Regions from separate parts of the Bacillus sp. OTU2372 genome, predicted to be linked through region 2. Evidence: riboswitches for the same ligand, from Rfam matches in the RefSeq annotation. Region 2 holds a riboswitch; the other holds the start of a gene.
The links. A riboswitch is a leader RNA that binds a small molecule or an ion and turns the genes downstream of it on or off. The one in region 2 is predicted to bind FMN.
Positions count from the first base shown of each region.

Region 1: linked by a shared signal. The riboswitch ahead of AAHB15_RS15590 (ECF transporter S component) and the one ahead of ribE (riboflavin synthase) in region 2 are both predicted to bind FMN.

Region 1 is NZ_JASATK010000009.1:36,826-45,053, reverse strand. It holds gene AAHB15_RS15605 (RecQ family ATP-dependent DNA helicase) at 1-1,457, opposite strand, end outside; gene AAHB15_RS15600 (helix-turn-helix domain-containing protein) at 1,448-2,494, opposite strand; gene AAHB15_RS15595 (ferredoxin) at 2,760-3,008, shown strand; gene AAHB15_RS15590 (ECF transporter S component) at 3,122-3,697, opposite strand; FMN riboswitch at 3,860-3,992, opposite strand; gene AAHB15_RS15585 (peptidoglycan DD-metalloendopeptidase family protein) at 4,122-4,877, opposite strand; gene AAHB15_RS15580 (hypothetical protein) at 5,055-6,227, opposite strand; gene sigX (RNA polymerase sigma factor SigX) at 6,202-6,753, opposite strand; gene AAHB15_RS15570 (ATP-binding protein) at 7,132-8,228, opposite strand, start outside.
Region 2 is NZ_JASATK010000004.1:191,548-199,775, forward strand. It holds gene ribH (6,7-dimethyl-8-ribityllumazine synthase) at 1-50, opposite strand, end outside; partial or broken gene ribB (3,4-dihydroxy-2-butanone-4-phosphate synthase) at 77-703, opposite strand; gene ribE (riboflavin synthase) at 734-1,393, opposite strand; FMN riboswitch at 1,581-1,727, opposite strand; gene AAHB15_RS10370 (GyrI-like domain-containing protein) at 1,850-2,320, opposite strand; gene katA (catalase KatA) at 2,676-4,136, opposite strand; gene AAHB15_RS10380 (cold-shock protein) at 4,432-4,632, opposite strand; gene AAHB15_RS10385 (Cof-type HAD-IIB family hydrolase) at 4,742-5,491, opposite strand; gene AAHB15_RS10390 (iron-sulfur cluster assembly accessory protein) at 5,635-5,940, opposite strand; gene qoxA (cytochrome aa3 quinol oxidase subunit II) at 6,311-7,279, shown strand; gene qoxB (cytochrome aa3 quinol oxidase subunit I) at 7,279-8,228, shown strand, end outside.

The sequences.
Region 1 (8,228 bases), on a different contig from region 2:
TTACGAGCCGGTAGGGATGTTATATTTCCAGGTGCCTGGAAATCTCTTAAATTGACACCACAGATATCACAGCAGGATGGATTTTTATGGATCATTTCTTCAGCAAAATAATGTAAAATAAATTCACGTCTACATGAGTCGGCATTTATCAATTTTTTCATATAGTCGATATTATTAAGTTTTAATTGTAATCTTTCTCTCACAAACTCTTTCAGTGAAGTTTTTAACCTCTCAAGATTTTTAATTTCGCGGTCGGGGTTATTTACGTAGTCCTTTATGATTCTCCATTGAATTTCTGAAAACCCACCAAGTATACCCAGCTCCTGATTTAATTCGATTTCGCCATCGGTTAACAAATGCTGTTCGGTTAAATTGGTAAATAACCAATCAATTTGCTGCTCAGATGGCAATTCACCCTCAGCAAGCTGAATCGGAAGCTGCTCATCACCTGGTGCGTATATAAGGATGGCAACACTAGGCAGCCCATCTCGCCCTGCCCTTCCAATCTCCTGTAGATACGACTCAATCTGCATCGGCATATGATAGTGAATAATAAAACGAATATTTTCTTTATTGATCCCCATACCAAACGCACTTGTGGCACAAACAACATCAAGTTGATTGTGAATAAACTGCTGTTGAATTAATACCCTAGAATTCGCATCTAATCCGCCATGATAAGCCATTGCTTGACAAATTCCTTTTTCCATCAACAGAGAGGCCATCTGATCAGCTGCCTTCTTACTAGAAAAATATATAATACCTGGCTTTTGCAATTGTGATACTAGTTCAATAATACGATTTTGTTTATCGTGATAATCAGTTAATTTTTCAAAATGGAAGGCTATGTTAGGGCGATCAATGGTTGATTCTATTTTTATTATTTCGTCATTATCAAGCCCGAGGGACGTTACAATATCTTCACGCACCTTTTTGGTTGCAGTAGCTGTAAGAGCAAGTGTTAATGGACTGCCTAATTTCTTCCGGATATCACCTAGCTTTAAATAGTCTGGTCTGAAATCAAATCCCCACTGTGATATACAATGGGCTTCGTCTACAACGAATAAAGAAATGGTTTGCTGCTGAAGGATATTTATAACGAAAGGAACCCTTAACATTTCCGGTGAAATAAAGATAAACTTATAATCTCGTAAATGACGAAATACTTTATTTCTCTCTTCTAAGGAAAGAAAAGAGTTCAACGCAACTACTCTTTTCTCTCCTAACCGGTTCATTTGCTCAACCTGATCCTGCATTAAAGAAAGTAATGGAGAAATGATTAGAATCTGCCCACTCAAAAGATAGCCAGGTAATTGGTAACACAATGATTTTCCTGTTCCTGTCGGGAGCATAGCTAATGTATGCTGACCGGAAAGAATGGTGGTTATAACCTCTTTTTGTCCTTTTTTAAATGAAGAATAACCAAAATACTTTTTTAAAAGAATTTCTAATTCCATTTTCTATCACCATACTTCGCCAGTACTAACCTTATTTGAAGATAAGTTGCAGTCTTCAATTGATCCTTAATCAGTTTTAATTGTCTCGTTCCAATAGATCTTGAAAGTTCAATAATCTTTAATTGTATAGCTTTATCAACATAAGGATCGATAGAGAAATTTTCAAGATGCAATGCAAATTCAACTAAATGATCTTCAATTGTACTTAATTTTAAATTTCTTAAATCTGCTATTTTTTCAGGCGTATTTCCCTGTATTAAAAGATTCCAAGTCTTCCTCGAAGAAAAAGTTAACACATCCGCCTTCTCTAAATCTTTAATTAAAAAAGTCAGCATATTAAAGTAACTAGCATCCTTTATAATCTTTTGAATTATATAATGCAGTGTATTTATAAATTCAAGCTGATAATCGTGAATGTCTATATTAAGCTTCCTAGCCGCTTGAATTGCCGTTAATCCTATTTGCTGAAAGCCAGTTAAGCGAAACACTAAAACAGAAGGGTCTAAATCCTTTGCTCCCTTAAAGCAGTTGATCAATTCCGAATATAAAACCGTGCCCAATTCATTCCTTGGTATTTTTATTTCCTTTAACATCGATTTAAGCCAATTATGGACATCTTTGTTTTTTTGAATAGGGATGTATTTGGCTTCCTCATAGACAAGGTTTGAAGTGACTTGAATAAAAAACGATAATCTTTCCCAAAACAACGTGGTATAGGAGTGAAAGGTCCAGCCATTCAGGTAATGATCCATTGATGTAGTTTCTATATGTTCTAATCCAGAAACCGTTACTCGGTACCTTTGTTCACCGCAGCCACCAATTAAATTTTTTCTAGATAATTCTTCTATGATTTGTTCAAAGTTTTCTCTTGTAAGTGTATCGTAGACACCAAAGTATTCCTTTATGGAGAATAAATGAGCATCTTGAATGGTTTGCGATGATTTTTTTCCATTTAAGAGGTGATAGATGGAATAAATGGTCCGTTCGCTATTAAGTTGTTTTAAACAATATAGAATTACGGTTTCTAATTTCAGCATCTTTCCCACCACTTTTACCCAATTATCGACAAAAATCCTCATTTTATCCTTTTTTTATTTTAACATGAATTTTGTATTACTGGTTGGTTAATAATGAAGAAGTTTCAACGTTTTGACACCAATAAACCGTTAACACTAATATCATTTTTCTATTGAAAAGTTGCCCATACAGCTTTACAATAGGAATGAGTAATTCGTTTCCATCCATATCTGAGTAGGAAACTGGGAAGCATAATATTTGTTATTTACTGGGAGGTTTTTTTTCATGGCAAAGTATACAATTGTTGACAAGGAAACTTGCATCGCATGTGGTGCATGTGGCGCAGCAGCACCAGATATTTACGATTATGATGATGAAGGTATTGCATTTGTAACGCTTGACGATAATGAAGGTATTGTTGAAATTCCAGATGTATTAATCGATGACATGATGGATGCTTTCGAAGGTTGTCCAACAGATTCAATCAAAGTTGCTGACGAACCATTTGAAGGTAACCCAACTAAGTTCGAATAAACTCATCTTAAAGCTGCTTTAATCCGACCTCGTCTTATACAGACGGGGTTTTCTATTACATAAAAAAACAACAAGAGCGACAGTATGTTGCTCTTGTTGTTTTTTTAGTTTTTTTATGCGCCTTTTACTACAGAAAATTTATTAATCCATGCTTGCATTCGAATAAACAATAGCATGAAGATGACTGACATCATGATACCCTTTAAGATATTAAAAGGTAAAATCGCAGGTACGACCAAATTTCTCATATCTGGAAACCCCATTAGCATCGTGTATGCAGGAAGGATTAGGATGTAATTTAAGATACTCATAACTACAGCCATGATGACCGTTCCGGCCACTAACGCAATAGTCATACCTTTTCTAGTTTTAAGTCGATTATAGACAAATAATGTTGGAAGGACAAAGACAATTCCTGCAACAAAATTTGCGATATGACCTACAGGTACGCCTGTTTGACTTCCAGTTGCAATATAATTAAGAACATTTTTGAATAATTCTACTAAAATACCGGCAAGCGGTCCAAAAACTAATGCCGCAATTAACGCTGGGATGTCGCTGAAATCAACAAATAGAAAATTTGGAAATATCGGCAGCGGGAAATTTAATAGCATCAATAAATAGGCTATACTACTCAACATTCCAATTGATACATAAGCTTTTACATTTAACTTCTTTCTTTTTTCCATTTTCCTCTCTCCTTTTTGATCCATCATATTAGGAAGAGAGGTTCAGCAAACAGACGACCCAAGTAAATAAAAACTCCCTCAAGAAAAATAACTTGAGGGAGTTTACAAAGGCACGCTTAATAAACATTCAAAACATCAACATTTTTTGAATGTCTGCAGAACCTCCATCTTCTCCCATCCAGACTATACTGTCGGCTTTGGAATCGCACCAAATCCTGCCACAAAAGGCTCGCGGGCTTAAGAGCATTGCTCTAATACCGCCGATCGGGAATTTCACCCTGCCCCGAAGATAGATCGATATTAAATTACGTCTTTATTATACTAAACAATATTTGTTTTGTTAAGAAAAAAAATCTTACTTACTTAATGATTTGCGTCATATAAATAAGAAGAACCCGCGGGCTGGAGGCCGCGGATTCTATTACTAAGGAACAATTAGGATCTGCTTTGGTTTAATTAGATCGGATGTTAAATGATTAAGATTTTTCACTGTGGTTACAGAGGTATTCTGTTTTTGAGCAATGGTGGACAAGGTATCCCCTTCTTTGACAATGTACTTGTCCAAAGTTGAGGAGCTGCTAGCATTTTCAATTTGCTGTAAGCGCAGATGGGAACTTGCTGCTAATACTGAATCACCAATACTTGCGATTCCTGCCTGGACAGATTCGCCGACATCCGCTTTACCCAATAGCTGTTCAGGGTCCAGCGCATATTTTTTATCATATCTCCATTCCAGCTGATGTGCTTCAAAATGTAGATGTGTTCCTGTAGCTTGTCCTGTTCTTCCCATCTTTCCAATCACATCACCCTGTTTGATCAATTGACCTTTGCCTACATTTCGTCTGTTCAAGTGCGCATAAACAGTCACAAAATGACTTGGATGCTTAATAAAGACAACATTTCCATATGTATTAGAATAATACGATTTATCAACAACACCATCCTCAACGGCAAGGATAGGTGTGTCTATTCTTCCAGCAATATCAATTCCTTTATGCCTTCCCTGCCTTGTTCCATATGTATCTGAAATAATCCCGTCTGCCGGCCAAATCCAGTGGTCATTGATGACTCCTAGATCTTGTGTCCCTGCTGCTTCCGAATGTCTTCCACCTAAAAATAATAAACTCACACAAAGCGCCATAATAATGGCAATTAAAAATCTCTTTATGTAGTCACGCATTCCTTTCTTTTCCTCCTTAATATTGTCCTCTCCTCCACACCATATGTTTAATGGGTCCTATTTAGAACGAACCTAGTTGTAAGTTCTATGGGGAGCCTAAGCATATTTGTTATAATTTGGAGACTTATCAAATTTTATTCATAAAAAAAATCAACCACAAGGGTTGATCGGCGATTCTTATGGTATATTACGTAAATTTGGAGCAATTGGAACTTTAATTGCTTTAGTTAGATCAAATGTGCCAAGATTTGTTAAAGGAGGATCTTTTATAATAACTTTTTCAATGCCAAACTCTTTTGCTGTTAAGAGTACAGCCTCGAAAGATACTATCGACTGTTGATTATCCTGTAAACTATAGCTGCCATCGAATGAAAGATACATAATTTTATTAGAAATTGATACAATATTAATTGGAGGTAAAGACAGTAAAGAACTTTTTAACCCCATTAATTGATCTGTTTTCATTGCTTCAAAAGCAGAGTATATATCATGATACGTTTCCATAGATGGTGTTAAGAATGGCAATTTACTGCCCTCAGGGAAATACAAAAAGTAGGCATGTTTATTCTGAGCAGTAACATCGATTTCTTCCATCCTGCCAAAATTTCCTAACTCTATACCGGGTCGACCGTTTGTCGTAAACTTAATTTTTTTACTATCACTATTGGTTGATATATCCTTCTGTATTATATTAATAAAATTCGTTTCAGTAGTGGAGCCTAGACCATATTGGTGATCAGGAGGAACATCAACTATTACTGTATTTCCATTTTTATCAAGTTTCATCGTAGCATTTAGAGGATAGAAGTTTGATAAACCCCATTCCTCCTCCTGTAAATTTGCCATTAACTCCGTATATTTAGTAAGCCATGATTGGCCCCCGCTCTGATTTACAATAATTGAAACAGGTATTAGTATTTGAGCCTGTGCATCTGGAATCCAGTAGGTTAACACAGTCCCATTACCAACTTCATCTTCATAAATAGCTGTCTTAACGTTTTCTGTTTTTAGCAACTCTGCCTGTTTAGGAGATTCCGTTTCATTAGATGAGGGATTCTCCTTTTTTAAAGCACTACTGTCTTGTTGTGCAGTTGTATTTCCACTGGACGAAGATTTTTCTTCTGCACTTTCATGAGAAAAATTTATCCCACCCAAAAACTTTGGGACTAGAATAAAGAAAAGAAGCAAGGCTGCTGTTGCAGCAAGACCGGGTAACAGCCATGGTCTAGGCTTTTTTCTTTTAAGAGAAATATTTTGGTAAATGTCACGAGGATCGCGATGATCATGAATACTGGGCATTTGCCTTAATAGTTCTTCTAGTTCTCTATCGCTCCACTCTGACTTTTTCACTAATTATTCCCTCCTTTTCATAGAACATTTCCATATGCTTCTTTAATACTTTTAAGGAGCGGTGTTGTGTTGTTTTCACTTTACTTTCTGTCCAGCCCAGAACTTTAGCTGTTTCAGATATGGATAAATCCTGTAAATATCGGAGGATGATGACAGATCTCTGATCTACCGTGCAAAATTCTAGACATCTGTAAATCCATTTAATCTCTTCATTTTGAACAGTAATTTCTTCTGGAATCGGATACTCATCCTTCACCTGATTGGTTGACCAATCAAATTTTTCAAGCAATCGATCCTTCCAACCCTTTTGTTTACGGAAGTAATCAATCGCAACATTTCGCGCAATTGAAAAGAGCCATGTTTTCTCGCTGCTTTTACCTTCAAACCGATGATATGCCTTGAATACTCGAATATAAACTTCCTGGACGAGGTCCTCGGCCTGTTCCTTATTTCTAACCATATAGAATAGAAATTGGAACACGTCATGATGATATTTTTGATAAAGCTCATCGAAAACGGAGTCCATCAATTCCCCTCCCCGTTCATAATATTAGTCGATGTATTTATAAAAAAGTTTCACTCTTATAAATATAGACTTTTTTTAGTCGAAAAGGAAGATATTTGCAGGGAATCACAGGCCACTAGACTCATTAAAAACATGAAAAAGCTCATCTTTTTGGGATGAGCAAGTAGTTAAACTTTGATAATTATTTAGCTACAGCGCCTAGGGGCTCGGTGGTCTACAGCCAATCCATCGAGAAGGTCAAAGTAACAACCTTCACGCGGCTTGCCTTATGCTTGTTGCTCCTAAGAAAAAATGAACTACTTTTTTCCCTGGTCAAGGCGCTTCCGCTTTTAATTGTTCCTTGTGAATCAAGAACAATCGGCAAAATTTTTGTTAATATTACTTTTTTCGTGGCAGAAAGAAGGAAAAAGTCGTTCCCATTCTAATTTTACTCCGAACAGAAATCGTACCATGATGGGCATCAATGATATTTTTTGCAATGGCAAGTCCTAAACCGGTACCAGCCCTGCCCCTCGTTCGAGCTTTATCTGCTTTATAGAAACGTTCAAAAACAAATGGGAGATCTTCTTCTGGTATACCAGAACCGGAATCTTTTACTTCTATTCTAACCCCTCTGTCCTCCGAAACAACGGATACTTTTACTTTTCCACCTTTTGGTGTATGTCTCATTGCATTATCAATTAAATTCGTCAGTACCTGCTCAATTCGGTCAGGGTCAAAAAGGCCCGGTGAACTATCATTTTCCGCTTCCGAATACAAAAGGATATCATTATCTTTGGCTAAACCTTGAAACTTATAAATAATCCGATTGATAAAAGCGGAAAGATTAACCTCTTCTATGGATAGATGGATATGTCCAGCCTCCATACGAGCTAAATCCAATAGTTCATTAACAAGTCTCCCCATACGCAAGGATTCATCGTAAATGACTTTTGCCATCTCTTTTTTCTCTTCCTGCGTTTCGGCAATATCATCAACGATTGCTTCACTGTAACCCTGTAACATAGAAATAGGGGTTCTCAACTCATGTGATACATTGGCGATAAAATCTTTCCTCATTTTTTCCAACTGTCGTTCCTCGGTCATATCCCTTAGGACAGCTACTGCTCCTCGAATAAAGCGATTGCTATACAGCGGACTGACTAAGATCACCCAATGACGACCTTGAAGTGATATCTCACCAATTTGCTCTTTTTCTGTTTCCAAGGATTTTTGAAAAAGTTCCATCACTTGAGATGGGATAGCTTCAGCATCAGTGAATCCATCTTTTTCGTAATACCAATATTGCAGAAATCGGTCTGCAGGAGGATTCGTAATCAAGATGGTGCCATCGCGGTTAAAGGTAATGACCCCATCTGCCATACTGCTTAAGATACTAGAAAGCTGTTCTTTTTCTTGGCTCAACGCATTCATGTTAAATTTTAATTGTCTGCCCATTTGGTTAAATGCTGTCGCCAGTTCTCCGATTTCATCAT
Region 2 (8,228 bases):
CCTACTTTTAACCCACTACCTACTAAATTACCTTCGAAAATATTCGACATGATGATTCCTCCAATATAATTTTTTAATCAGCCTTGGTTTTTAAAGGACTTTCTTTTTTGCTTATATACTCAATCAATGCTTTGATGGTAATCATTTTTATGTTCAAATGATCAGCTATTTCTCTAAGCTGTGGTACACGGGCCATGGTGCCATCTTCATTCATAATTTCACAAATAACCCCGGCCGGTTTAGCACCGCATAATTTCGCAAGATCTACTGCAGCTTCTGTGTGCCCGTTTCTCTGCAAAACGCCGCCTTTTTTCGCGATAAGCGGGAACATATGCCCCGGCCGTTTAAAATCTTCCGGTTTTGCTTCTGGATCCAGTAAACTTAATACAGTTGCAGACCGTTCATAAGCAGAGATTCCTGTCGTCGAAAACTTATGGTCAATACTTACTGTAAAAGCCGTCCCATGATAATCTGTGTTGTGAGCGACCATTGGCGTTAAGTCTAGTTTCTCAGCTAATTCTTCCACGATCGGAACACAAACTAGTCCTCTCCCATGAGTAACCATCAAGTTAATGACCTCAGGTGTTGTTTTTTCCGCTAAGGCGATAAAATCCCCTTCATTCTCCCTGTCTTCATCATCACAAGCTATAATAACCTTGCCAGCTTTTAAATCGGAAAGGGCTTCCTCAATTGAATCAAACATGTGATCACTCCTTTTTCATCATTTTAATGCTTAATAAAAGCCGTTTTCTTCTAAAAAACTTTGGCTGATTCCCGATTTTTTCTTTTGAGGCGTATCATTGCCAGTATTTTTTATAAAATGGCTGATATATTTGCCAATCATATCGCATTCCAGATTGACGATATCGCCTGGACCCTTTAGACCTATAACTGTTTCTGACAGGGTATGAGGGATAAGTGAGAGTGTAAAACTACTTTCCGAAACATCAAATACAGTTAAACTTGTCCCGTCGACCGCAACAGAGCCTCTAGCAATAACAAATCTTAAAACTTCAGGATCTGCCTCTATTTCGTAATAAACTGCATTTTCTAAGGCTTGTTTTCTTTTAATAACCCCGGTTCCATCAGCATGTCCGGAGACAAAATGCCCGCCAAATCTGCCGCCTGCAGCCATTGCACGTTCCAAATTAATCTTTGTCCCACTTTTAATGTTATTTAAGCTGGTCGCTTTAACTGTTTCCGGCATGACGTCTACTGTAAACTGCTTTCCTAAAATAGAAGTAACCGTCAGGCAGACCCCGTTTACAGCAATGCTGTCACCAAGATGTATATCTTGTAGTATTTTTTCAGCCTCTATTGTTAATACATACGAATTGGCTGTCCGCTGAATCTTTGCTACTTTACCTATTTCCTCAATGATTCCGGTAAACATAATCCTTCTTCTCCTTACTTTGGCTCGGGCAAGATTCTAATCCCATTTTTACTAGATCCACGCTATATAAAATACCTTCAGAGTATAAAAAAGACCCTAAAGAATAGAATTTCTTTAGGGTCTTAAAAATGACAATAGGAAATAAAGGGTATAAATGGGCAAATTTCTCCCTAATCATAACCCACTATTTTTCCTTCTCCCATCCAGACTTTAACTGTCGGCTCTGGAGTTTCACCAGATCCACCGTTTAACATTATGTTAACCGGGTCACGGACTAAGAAGCATTGGCTTCATCACCGCCGGTTAGGAATTTCACCTGACCCCGAAGGAAATATTTAGCTTTGTATATAATGTTATTATACTAAAAAGAAATAGTAAAGGGAAATGCTTGAAGACAAGTAATGTCCATTTCTTCACATTTATTTTAAAAAAGGAGTCTAAAAACTCCTTTTTTAACTATTCCTTATAGGTTCTAACCGGTACATAAATCTCAAAATACAAGTCTCCTGACATATTTTGCAGCTTATGCTCTTCTTTAAAAATTTCTAACCCTAAGGCGTGGTAATCCTGTTCATAACCATATTCTTTCATCCAATTGAACAGTTGTTGATATGTATTTTCTACTTCTTCCAGGCTTCCTTTATGAGTAGTACAGACATAGTTCTTTCTCGGAATTGAGAAACCAACCATTCCCTCTGGTACATTCTCGATTTTTCCAACAGGTTTTGTAACATAATAAGTAAACTCTGTTTCACGGCTATGAAATGGCGCAATCACAACAGGTTCGTTGGTCAGACAAGAAACTTCCGCTAAACGATTTTCCATTTTGTTAAAAAGATTTGGGATTGTTTTTACTTCAGAGTATGTACCTGTCCAAGCTATACCAACCACTTTTATTTCTTCTTTCTCTACCACCTTAATCCCCAATTTTAAGACCCCCTTTTTTTACTACATACTATTCTTATAATTCGGATAATATAATTAAAATCCTTCCGAAAAAATTCGACGTTTTACAAAAATTTTTCTGGAAAAGTTTTTTTAAAAATTTGAGTCTGCTACGGTTGTATTTCCAGAAATATCCCCATTGTTGATTGTGAATCCGCCATAGGACGCCGGACAATTCCCCTGACCAGGATTACACGATACAAGGCAAAAATAAATTTTTGCACATTAAAAAATTCCTCCTATCTTAAAACTAGTCTAATAAGAAGAAAAATGCTGTCGGAATTTGGAGAATATAATAAAAAACAGGCTGTTCATGAAAGAACAACCTGTACCTGTTTTATTTCACTTCCTGTGGAATCGCCAATCCTAATCCTTTGGCCACTCTCTCGCCGTATTGTCGGTCGGCTTTATAAAAGTGCTGAATTTGACGTAATTTAACATCCTCTCTCTCTACCGGTTTCATAGCCCCTACTACCGTATCAACTAATCTAGTTCGTTCTTCTTCCGACATTAAACGGTATAGATCACCGGCCTGTGTATAATGATCTTCATGGTCATAAGCAACCTGCGCTGCAGCACCAGTAACTTCAAAAGGTGTTTGTCGTTGTTCAGGTACTTCCTTTGGACCGCCATAGCTGTTTGGCTCATAGTAAACTGATCCGCCGCCGTTATTATCAAAGCGCATTGCACCATCACGCTGATAGTTATTCACTTCTACCTTCGGACGGTTAATTGGAAGTAAGTTATGGTTCGGACCCACCCGGTAACGGTGGGCATCAGAGTAGGCAAATATACGCCCTTGAAGCATTTTATCAGGTGATGCCTCAATTCCTGGTACCATTGTACCTGGCGAGAAGGTGGCCTGTTCAACCTCCGCAAAATAGTTTTCAGGGTTGCGGTTTAAGACCATTCTGCCAACCTCGATTAAAGGATAATCTTTATGTGACCACACTTTTGTGACATCAAATGGATCGAACCGATACGTATTGGCATCTTCAAATGGCATGATTTGAACATGCAGCCTCCATGCTGGGAAGTCGCCATTTTTAATCGCATTAAATAAATCTTCAGTATGATAATCTGGATTTTCACCAGCTAATTTCGCCGCTACATCTGCGGACATGTTTTTAACGCCTTGTTCACTCTTGAAGTGATATTTTACCCAAGAAGCTTCACCATTCTCATTTACCCATTTAAAGGTATGGCTTCCATAACCATTCATATGGCGCAATGTGGCAGGGAGACCACGGTCACCCATTAAATAGGTAACTTGGTGTAAGGATTCAGGTGATAAGGACCAGAAATCCCAAACTGCATTTGGGTTTTTCAAATGGGTTTTAGGGTCTCTTTTTTGTGTATGAATGAAGTCCGGAAACTTAATCGCATCACGAATAAAGAAGATTGGTGTATTGTTACCCACCAAATCATAGTTTCCTTCTTCCGTATAAAACTTAACCGCAAAACCTCTAGGATCCCGTACTGTATCTGCAGAACCCAGTTCACCGGCAACGGTGGAGAAGCGAATGAACATTGGCGTACGTTTACCAACCCCATTAAATAATTTTGCTTTTGTATATTTAGACATATCATTTGTTACTTCAAAATATCCATGTGCACCGGCCCCCTTTGCATGAACCACACGCTCTGGTACGCGTTCACGGTTAAAATGTGCTAATTTTTCTAGTAAGTGGACGTCTTGTATTAAGGTTGGTCCGCGCGAACCAGCCGTCATAGAATTTTGATTATCGCCGACAGGGGCACCTGTTCCAGTTGTTAAATGTTTGTTCGTATTACTCATTTAATCACCTCGTAATCTATTTTTTAATACTTAACTAGATTATAATATATTTTTAGTGAAAATCAATACTAAATTATAATAATTATAATCTGATAAAAAATATAAAATATAACCTGTACTCACTATTACATTCGTATTAAAAAAAGAAGGACGTTATTCCCAATTTAAGAAATAACGTCCAAAAATTTTACTTATTAATTAAAGGATATATTAAAATGAATCAGTGATCCATGTGGATGAATGGAAAAAAATCAAAAAACAGACCCCTTTGTAAGGGTCTGTTTTATTGATAGGTCTATTGTTTTTGAACGTTGACGGCTTGCGGTCCACGTTGGCCATTTTCGATTTCAAATGTAACCTCTTGACCTTCATCCAAAGACTTGTACCCTTCGCCTTGAATAGCTGAGAAATGAACGAATACATCCTCTCCGCCTTCGCGCTCAATGAATCCAAATCCTTTTTCGCTGTTAAACCATTTTACTTTACCATGTTCCATTTTCTTTGTAGCCTCCTAGCACGTAGCCATTACATAATTTTGCAAAATTTATTTGCAAATTTAGTTTTACCAAAGTAATAATCCTTTATACCAATAACTTTTAATTATTCTAAAGAACCCATTTCTGGATGGCTTTAGCTACCCCATCCTCTTCATTTGTTGACGTAATCCAGTCTGCTTCTTCTTTGACCACATCTTGGGCATTACCCATTGCAACACCCAGTCCAGCCTCTTTGATCATCATTAAGTCGTTTCGACTGTCGCCAACTGCCATTACATTCTTCATTTCGATTCCTAACCTGGAGCAGACAAGCGCCAGCCCGCGCGCCTTATTAATACCGGCTGCATTAACCTCAATGTTTTTTAACGTGGAATTCGTTAATTCAAATTCACCTCTTGAGGTCAGTTCGTTAAAAACCAGTTCCCTAGTTGCATCATCTTCAATCGTAAAGCCGAATTTCAACCAGTCCAGTTTATGAAAATCATCCGGCATTTCATTGTGCCAGGTACGCTCTGTATTAATGGCCCAAAACTTAGTTTTATGTAGTTTTGACAGTTCCCACATCCACTGGATATGCTCTGTATTGACAAGGTTTCTTTCAACCAGACCCCTTTTTTCATCATAAATCTCACTGCCATTTACTGTTACTAAGTAGGAGGTGAGCTCTAAATCATCCGCATGTTCTCGAACGGTAAGTATAGAACGCCCTGTACTGAGAACAACGATTATACCTTTATCTTTTGCAGCCTTAATCGCTTTACGATTTTCTTCTGAAACTTGGCCTTTATTATTTAACAAAGTCCCATCCATATCGAGCGCAACTAACTTGATTTCAACATCATTCTTGAAATTTTCCATTACTGTCATAAACTCCCTTCTCCCATGGTCCTTTATAAGATAACATTTTTATTAGTAACTTTTCAAAAATAACCGTATTAGTTTACATAATATAGTTATGGTTAAATAAAAAATCCTGCTCTACAGCAGGATCATAAATGTTATTAATGATGGTGATGGTGTCCGCCTTTTGATGGGTTGGTAATGAGCCATTCCTCTTTTGGGACATGGAAAAATTGAATCCAGACGCCATCCAAGTACTCATCACTTTTATCAAGGATAAAATCAATATCCTTATCCGTTTTGACAACTTCATCATTTTCAGTTGGTGTGTCAAGCATCAAGTCATAATGGGCATGATCTCCGTGCATGCTTGTCACATATACACGAAATAGTTTGCCTTCTGCCTCTTCACTTTCCAACATCTTTTTCAATTCTTTTGCAGCATGGCGATTAATTTTTACCTTCATTTTGCGCTCTCCTCTATTATGTATTCTATTTTATTATCCCACGATAAGACTAAAATAGACAGTTTTAAACGCTAAAACCCTTTATATAAAGGGAATTTGAAAAATGCACGTGCCAGATTCCAATTAATTTCCATATTAGCATTTTAAATCCTTAACAAATTTGTCACAACTTTTTCAAAAAACCTATATAAACATCATGGCGTAATTGTTAATATTGTGATATCGCAATGAGTTGTTAATAAATATCAGTTAATAATTAATTTAAATGCTTGTAATTTTGAAGTGAATGTATTATTCTATTGAAGTTTGTGAATACATTCACGTTAAAATTGTGAACAAATGAACAAATATTTTGGAGGGAAAAACGGACATGTTTAGAAAGATCTTTATTGTTCCACTATTGGCTTTATTGCCTGTGCTGCTCCTTAGCGGTTGTGATTCAAAAATGGTTGTTTTTGATCCAAAAGGTCCAGCAGCAAGAGAAATTCTTGGCTTAATTAACTGGTCATTAGTCTTTATGGCACTTGTGGTAGTTGTGGTATTTGGTTTATTCGGATATATCGTTTGGAAATACCGTGCAACACCTGAGAATAAAGACTATGAGCCACCAGAGGAACATGGCAGTACGAAATTAGAGTTAATTTGGACCTTTATCCCAATTCTAATTGTCATTGCCCTCACGATTCCTACTGTATCTACGATTTACAAGCTTGAAAAGGTTCCGGCTGGTTATGAAAATAAAAAGCCGATTACGATTAATGTTACCTCAGCTGACTGGAAATGGATTTTTAGTTATCCTGAACAAGGGATTGAAACTGTCAATTATGTAAACATTCCTGTCGGAACACCTGTTAAGTTTAAATTAACATCTGCAGGCACTATGCAATCGTTCTGGGTTCCACAATTGGGCGGTCAAAAGTACACCATGAATAAAATGGAAACAGAATTGTATTTAACTGCTGATGAAGTTGGGGAATACCTAGGCAGAAATACAAACTTTAACGGAAAAGGCTATGCGGATATGGAATTTACCGTGGAAGCTAAGAACACTAAAGACTTTGAAAAATGGGTAAATGAAGTTAAAGACACTGCTCCTAAATTGACTGAAAAGAAATATTATGAATTGCTGAACCCAACACATTTAGGACGTGAAACCTACGTCGGTACACATTTACAATGGGTTGACCATTCACAAATGAACTCTAAAACTTTTACTAATCCAAAATTATATGAAGTTCATGGCGTAAAAGGCCAAATTTTCAAGGATGAAGAACCATCTACTGAAACTTCAAAAGACTCGACGAATACGACTGATAAATCAAATGGAGGTGAACATTGATGGGCATTAATTGGCATGATTTCTTTATCGTCGGCAACCCGCTCATCCTAGGTTCCCAGATTGCTATTTTACTAACGATGATTGGTATTGTAGCAGGTGTTTCTTATTTAAAAAAATGGAAGTGGCTTTGGCGCGAATGGCTAACCACTGTAGATCATAAACGAATTGGGATTATGTACATCCTTTCTGGTGTGTTAATGTTTTTCCGTGGTGGTGTAGATGGTCTTCTAATGAAAGCCCAAACCTCACGTCCGGAATTAAAGTTTTTGGATGCACAGCATTACAATGAAATTTTTACGACTCATGGCGTTATCATGATTCTTTTTGCAGCGATGCCATTATTAATTGGTATCATGAACGTTGTTGTTCCATTACAAATTGGCGCACGTGACGTCGCGTTCCCTCAATTGAATGCACTAAGCTTTTGGTTATTCTTTGCAGGTGCGATGCTTTTTAACATCTCGTTTGTTGTGGGCGGATCACCTGATGCGGGTTGGACTGCTTACTTCCCTCTTGCGGGTAAAGAATTTACCCCAGGTATCGGGAACAACTATTATGCAATAGCCTTGCAGATTGCGGGTATCGGTACCCTGATGACAGGGATTAACTTTGTAGTAACAATTTTAAAAATGAGAACAAAAGGCATGGGCCTTATGAAAATGCCAATGTTTACTTGGACTTCTTTTATTGCGTCTGTTATCATTGTATCGGCCTTCCCAATATTCACAGTTGCCCTTGCGTTGATGACTTTTGACCGTATTTTCGGTACTCACTTCTTTACATTAAGCGCAGGCGGTATGGATATGATGTGGGCGAACCTATTCTGGTTATGGGGACACCCTGAGGTTTACATCGTGGTACTTCCAGCATTCGGTATGTTCTCTGAGATTATTTCAACTTTCTCTCATAAACAGCTTTTTGGTTATAAATCAATGGTATTTTCCATTGT